3 regions of the Metabacillus sp. 113a genome follow, and region 3 is predicted to be linked to each of the others. Evidence: riboswitches for the same ligand, from Rfam matches in the RefSeq annotation. Region 3 holds a riboswitch; each other region holds the start of a gene.
The links. A riboswitch is a leader RNA that binds a small molecule or an ion and turns the genes downstream of it on or off. The one in region 3 is predicted to bind thiamine pyrophosphate.
Positions count from the first base shown of each region.

Region 1: linked by a shared signal. The riboswitch ahead of thiT (energy-coupled thiamine transporter ThiT) and the one ahead of ACQCVE_RS17590 (thiamine phosphate synthase) in region 3 are both predicted to bind thiamine pyrophosphate.
Region 2: linked by a shared signal. The riboswitch ahead of tenA (thiaminase II) and the one ahead of ACQCVE_RS17590 (thiamine phosphate synthase) in region 3 are both predicted to bind thiamine pyrophosphate.

Region 1 covers NZ_JBNILJ010000022.1:29,233-31,499, forward strand. Annotated here, with positions in the region: gene ACQCVE_RS18560 (processed acidic surface protein) at 1-105, shown strand, start outside; gene ACQCVE_RS18565 (class D sortase) at 117-746, shown strand; gene thiT (energy-coupled thiamine transporter ThiT) at 741-1,328, opposite strand; TPP riboswitch at 1,427-1,527, opposite strand; gene ACQCVE_RS18575 (MGMT family protein) at 1,739-2,050, shown strand.
Region 2 covers NZ_JBNILJ010000009.1:76,921-79,187, forward strand. Annotated here, with positions in the region: gene tenA (thiaminase II) at 78-764, opposite strand; TPP riboswitch at 841-943, opposite strand; gene ACQCVE_RS13590 (DUF3231 family protein) at 994-1,968, opposite strand.
Region 3 covers NZ_JBNILJ010000018.1:23,164-25,430, forward strand. Annotated here, with positions in the region: gene ACQCVE_RS17585 (CHY zinc finger protein) at 227-559, shown strand; TPP riboswitch at 609-717, shown strand; gene ACQCVE_RS17590 (thiamine phosphate synthase) at 873-1,469, shown strand; gene thiO (glycine oxidase ThiO) at 1,484-2,267, shown strand, end outside.

The sequences.
Region 1 (2,267 bases), on a different contig from region 3:
ATGCCGGAAACTGCCACTCCTTCAGCTAACTGGCTGATTGCCGGACTTTTAATGGCTGCTGCGGGAATCTTTGCAGTCAGAAAGCTGCGTCCAGCAAACCGATGAAATTAAGGATATTGTTAAAGAAGAAGCGGTGGCTTCTTCTTTTTACTGCCGCAGGTATTTTAATCGCCTCAGGACTGTTTATCTCGGGATCCAATGCGTTTAAACTGGCAAAAGCTTTTTTCTTTTATGAACAGCAAAAAACAGAATACAACATCGTTAGAGCGGAGCCGGCTCAAGCGGAAGAAAAAGAAAAAGTGAAGAATCAGTTATATGAAAAAAGGCCGAAAATTGGCGAAAAAATGGGTGAATTGACGATTCCCAAGCTGCATGCCGTTTTGCCAATCTATCATGGTACCGATGAAGACGAGCTCGAAAAGGGAGTAGGGCATTTTGCGCAATCTGTACTGCCGGGTGAAAAAGATAATACCGTATTATCGGGTCACCGCGATACGGTCTTCAGGGAGCTGGGCAAAGTGGGTGAAGGAGATTTGCTCATTATAGAAACAAGTGCAGGGAAATTCACTTACAAAGTGCGGAGAGTCCGGATTGTGGATGAAGATGATCGGACGGTTATTGTGCCGAAGCCCAGAGCAACGTTAACCGTTTCAACCTGCTATCCTTTCAATTTTATCGGTTCTGCCCCGGAAAGATATGTGCTGATCGCAAATCTTGTAGACAAAGAAAATCCGCGAGCCTTATAGGCTGGCGGATTTTTTATCGGAAGGCTTGATCAGACTGGGTGAATTTTGAACAATGAGCCATACAGATAGACCGCCCAAAATCCAGGAAGGGACCATCCAGGAAGCTGAATATCCGATTGAATACCACATAACCGGAACTCCTTCAGGCGCGAGGGAGCCGAAAAAGAAAACTCCTGAAATGATATGTGAGACTGCCCGAAGAACAGAACCAAACAATGCTGCAGCCATTACGGCAATTAAATTATTCCATTTGCCATTTTTGAGGGAATTGTGCACCCACCCGGCAAAAAGTCCGCTCATTCCTACCAGCATAAACGGCAGGGGGTAGTCCAGAATGACCTGGACAGGGTGAACGTAATAGAGTGTGCTCAAAACAGGCTGGAGAATTCCTGTAAGCAAGCCTGTCAAAAGCCCGCCTTTTAATCCCCATCTAAAAGACATTAAAAATACCGGAATCATTCCCAGTGAGAGGGATCCCCCTTGAGGCATCTTGATAAAAAAGCCCGATAAAAGGTCAAGGATTAAAGCTGCAGCGGTTAATACCGCGGCTTCTGTCATAAATAACAATTTTTCATTTCTCATTCTTTTCTCTCCTTATAAGGGCACCGACCAAAAGGAGAATATAAAAAAGCAATGCGGGGAATGCTCACTTGTTTCCACGCACTGCTTTAATCACTTAATAAACGATCAAGCCACATCCCTACGCAAGCATTATCCAACAGGTTCAAAGGGTCTAGAACAGAACGTTCATTCTCAGCCAAAGGCTCCCCTTGTGGTCGTATACCGAAATATTTAATTATTTTCAATATACACTAAACAAGCCTATTCGACAATACTTTACAAGAACTTTTCATTCTTATTAAAATTGAATTTGATAAGATAATGGGGAATAACAAAGGCTGGTTCCAGAACAATTGCTGTAAAAGAGGATGGAATTTAAACAGTTCCTTCGATAAACCTTGAACTGGAATCGGGACAAAAGGAGAATGATCATGGAGCCGTTTACTGAAAAAGTTATCGGGATTATTAAAAGCATTCCTGCAGGAAAGGTTATGACATATGGTCAAATTGCTTATGCTGCCGGAAGTCCGCGCGGGGCAAGACAGGTGGTTAGAATTTTGCATTCGATGAGTAAAAAATACAATCTTCCATGGCACAGGGTTGTTAACTATAGAGGAGAACTATCTATTAAGGATAAAGAAACACTTCAGCATCAAAAAACGGCATTAGTTATAGAAGGAATCCGGATAAGCAGGAACAACATCATTTCGCTTAAAGATTATCAGCATCAAACTTTCACTTAAATCCTGTGAAAAACTATTGTGCTAATCAAGATATAGTGATATATTAATATTCGTCGCTGAAGCAGGCGAAACACTTTTTACTGCTTTTAAAAAAGATGTTGACTCCAAAAGGGCGGCATGTTATATTATTAAAGCCGCTAATTGAAGCGGGGTAAAAAATGATCTTTGAAAACTAAACAAATCGAAGTGCCAACGTTAATTCTAAAGTTTTAAACAA
Region 2 (2,267 bases), on a different contig from region 3:
GCCTGAGGCCAGAAGCATATACTGGTCAGTTCCAGCCAGACAAACCGACCCTCCAGACGCTTCTCTCAGAAGATCTCCTACCTTACGGCGATGGCAGAAGCGTCGGGCCATTGCTCCATAGTGTAAGCCATTTCCCAAAAAGCCAGTTCATACTTGCAGCTGATGGTAAAATGATGAAGCATTTTCTCTTTTTCTTTTTCGGATGCGGCAAGCGCCAATTCATCTAACCGGTCAAGCTGCTCGGTTACTAATTCTTTAAACCACTCTCCCCCATATGCTGCAATCCATTCCTGATAGATCGGCTCTTCCGGTCTGCATTCTTTTAATCTTTCTCCAATTTCGTAATAAATCCAGTAGCACGGTAATATGCAGGCGATGATTTCGCCGAGGCCCCCGTTTATAGCAGAACGATACATATGGGAGGTGTAGGCATAGGCGGTTGGGGACGGTTCAAAAGCGAGCTTTTCCTCCTCAGATATGTCTAATAGCGCTGAGAACTTTTCATGGAGGGACAGCTCTGCTTCATACGTTCCTTGAGCATGAAATGCCATCCTGGCCGTTACATGAAGGTCATCGGCTTTGCTGCCTGCAAGCGCCTGTACTCTTGCAAAGTGCGATAGATAATACGCATCCTGTTTTACATAATAACGAAAATTTTCTAATGGAAGGGTGCCGTCACCGATTCCTTTGACAAAAGGGTGCCTGAAGTTTGCTTCCCAAATTGAATTTGTTTTTTCTCTTAGATGCTGTGTAAATGATTTCATTGAACCGTTCCCCCTATTGCTGCTAAGTAAAAATAAAAAAACCGCTCTTAGCGGATAAGAGCGGGAAAGATTAGAATAAGCCAATCTCCCGCTTCCCTCCGCTGGAATTAACCAGATCAGGTTCAAAGGGTCCCGGGTCATTCCGGTCTCAGCCTCAACAGGCTCCCCTAGCGGCAATGCGGTATTTTATTTTCCATTTTTATCATACCATGTTCAGGAGAAACTTCAACTATCGTTTGGTAACCGCTTCCGGAATCTCTTCCATCCATTGATGTTCAATCATCATTCTTCCGCCTTGCTTGGCGAAGGAATAAATATCTCTGGCGGCCAGTGCCATTTTAAGAGGAAGATCGGGTCTAAGGCTATATGTCGTTCCCAGGGCATTGCTTGTCAGTCCCAGGCTGCTGAAAAGGTTGACGAGGTACATAATAAGCTTGTCGGAGAAAGGTGCAGTTTTCGTCTCGGTAATCACTGCTCCTGGCAAAGCCGATACAGGGATCCCGCTTTGCTCCATTAATTTTCCGAACGATACATTCAAATCAAATGCGAGCTTTTCTCCCTTTTTCAAATAGTTCCTGACTTCAGAATGAGTTACAACCTTGGCAAAGCCTTTCATCATCTGGGTGCCAAAATTATTATTTTCAACAATATGGTAAATAATCGCAAGCTCTATCGCGTTCAAGTTTCTCTTTTTAAAGTGAAAGCCGGATAAATAGCTGTCGTTTACGACAAATTTAGGATGATCAGGCATCTGTATAACAGGTGGAATGGACCCATTCCCTACTTGCAGAAGACAATTCGTACACATCCCGAATACTTTATTGGAATGAGCAGATGTTCTTGAAAAAAAGTCATGGATATCATTTCTGTACACCATTGAGAGATGCACAGCGTTAAGACCGATTCCAAGCTTCATGATCATACGCAATAGCCGGAGATAAAAATACTGGTCGAACAGCCTGTCCGCTTTACGATTCACATCGGTTTCGTTAAATCCCTCTGGAACTGCAGCGCCTGCTTGTTCTAGAAGCTGTGCGATTTCTTTTACGAATTTCGACTCTTCCTGATACGCGTATTGCAAAATGGAGGTGATGTCCTTCTGTGTTGTTACATCTGAAGCATGTTCTAAAATTCGGAGAAGCATCGTTTTTTTCTGGTACGTGGACCATAGGTTAGCTAATTCAGAAGAAGACATTGGTTTCATGAAGCCGGCCTCATTTCAGTAAAAATAGATACCGTTATTTTTCCATTAAGAGGCGTTTTTATGTTAAGAAATTAAAAAAGGTGGCCTTAGAATAGACCACCGGAGTTCATCTCTTTTTATTTTTCAGCGCTTTTGTAACAAGGTTTATGGCTTTTTTGGTTTGATCAGGATTTTTCTTGGCGTAATCCACGACCTTTTTCAGAATGGATGTTTTATTATTCATAATCTTCACCTTCCTTACCGTCAGTATACCATATTTCAGCAGGGCTGCATTTCCTTCTGCTTCAGCCATCTTCAAG
Region 3 (2,267 bases):
GGGGTTTTCTGTGCGGGGAAATTTACGCTATAAAGAGTCGGTGGGGAAGCTGCTCAGGTGAGACCGCCCTGTCATGAAAAGAGGAGGAGTTTACACCGTCCGCACCGCTGCTCCCCTTATCCTTGGAGTGAAGGCAGCCACGGGAAACTCATTTTAAAAAGGAGATTACCGGACTGCCCCTTGCTGTATGGTAAAATACATGTCAAGGAGCGGAGGGATCACAGGAATGCAGGATGAACATGTTCAGGTTAAAGGTTCAATAATAGACGGGGAGACTCGCTGCACGCATTACAATAGCGAGCTCGATGTTATAGCCATCAAGTTTTACTGCTGCAAGGAGTATTACCCTTGCCACTTGTGCCATTCAGAGCATGCGGACCATTCACCGGAAGTTTGGCCTGCAGAAAAGTTTGATCAGCACGCGGTATTGTGCGGAAAATGCGGATTGGAGCTGACGGTGGACGAATACATGAATTGCGGCTCACACTGCCCATCCTGCAAAGCAGGATTTAATCCGGGCTGCAGTCTTCATGCACATTTGTATTTCGGCACGGTTTGATATTTTTCCCTGTAATGGTATAATAATAGAATATTACCAATATTAAATGAAAGTTTGCTAGGGGAGCCGGTGAGCCGGCTGAGAGAAAAACGCAGAAGTTTTTGACCCTTATACCTGATCTAGTTCGTACTAGCGGAGGGAAGCGGCTCTGTACATATTGCTGTATGTTTCAGTCCATTTCCCTGCGCGGAATGGGCTTTTCTTATTTTACGGGACGAGCGAGCTTTACGTCTGAGAGAAGCGGTGTGCGTGAACCCTTAAGCTGATCTGGCGAAGCAAGCCGCAGTTTGTATTGGGAGAAGGAGGGGAGCACATGGAATTTCATGCAGTAACGAATGGAAGGATGCCTTTTCCGGCTATTGCTCAATTCATGAAGGAAGCGGGTTCCGTCATCGATTTTCTTCATATAAGGGAGAAGGAAAAAACGGAAATGGAAATCTATGAAGGAACAGCGGAGCTTATCCGGAATGGTGTGCCCTCTGAAAAATTAATAGTAAACGGCCGCCCGGATATCGCCGCGGCTGCAGGGGTAAGAAGAGTGCAGCTCGGATACAGGAATCTGTCCCCTTCCATTGTAAAGAGAACATTTCCTTCTATACATGCCGGACGGTCTGTTCATTCTCTTGATGAAGCCTTAGAGGCGCAAAATGAAGGAGCGGACTCGGTTTTGTTTGGGCATTTGTTTCCTACAGACAGCAAGAAAGGCCTGCCTCCTCAAGGAATCGGGAAAGCGAGGGAGCTTTCAGAGCTCCTCAGCATAGACGTTCTGGTTATTGGAGGGATTGAGCCTGCCCACCTTCCATTGCTGTCCGATGCAAAGGTGAAAGGGTTTTTGGTGATGTCTGGAATCTGGGACCGTGATGATCCAGTTCAGGCCGCCTGCGAATACAGAGAGGCGAACAACCTTTGAAAGGAGGCGCTGGCATGAAACATTATGATGTATGCATCATCGGCGGAGGGGTGATTGGCTGTTCCATTGCTTATGAGCTATCCAAAAAAGGCCTTTTACCCTTGATTTTGGAAAAGGGGAAAGCTGGGCAGGAAAGTTCGCGGGCAGCCGCAGGACTGCTTGGTGTTCAAGCTGAGTGGGATGAATATGATCCTCTATTTGATATGGCGCGGCAGAGCAGAGCGATGTTTCCTGAGCTGGCCGAGGAATTAAGATCAGCAACAGGTATTGATATTGGCTATGAGGAAAAGGGAATCTGCAAGGTTGCGGAAACGGAGCAGGAACTCGACCAGCTTAAAAAAACAGCCATTTGGCAAACGGAAACAGGGGAGCCATGTGAGCTGCTGTCAAAAGAAGAAATGAAAAAGAGGGAGCCGCTTCTATCTGATTCTGTCGAAGGCGGTGTCTATTACCCTAAGGACGGCCATGTGATCGCGCCTTCGCTTGCGAAAGCATTTGAACAGGGTGCTTTGCAGAATGGCACGGATATCTATGAACATACACAAGCTGATGAGATTCTGATTGAAAACGGGAGGGTCGCGGGTGTAAAAGCTAATGGACGCACTTTTCATGCTGAACAGGTTGTGATTGCTGCAGGCGCGTGGAGTGCTCCATTTCTTACCCTCTTTCCTTCATTAGAAGGAACATATCCGGTAAAGGGAGAAATGATCAGTGTTTTAAGCAAGAAAAAGCTTCTTCAGACCCCTTTGTATAAAAATGGATTTTATATTGTTCCCAAACGGGGCGGGCGTTATTTAA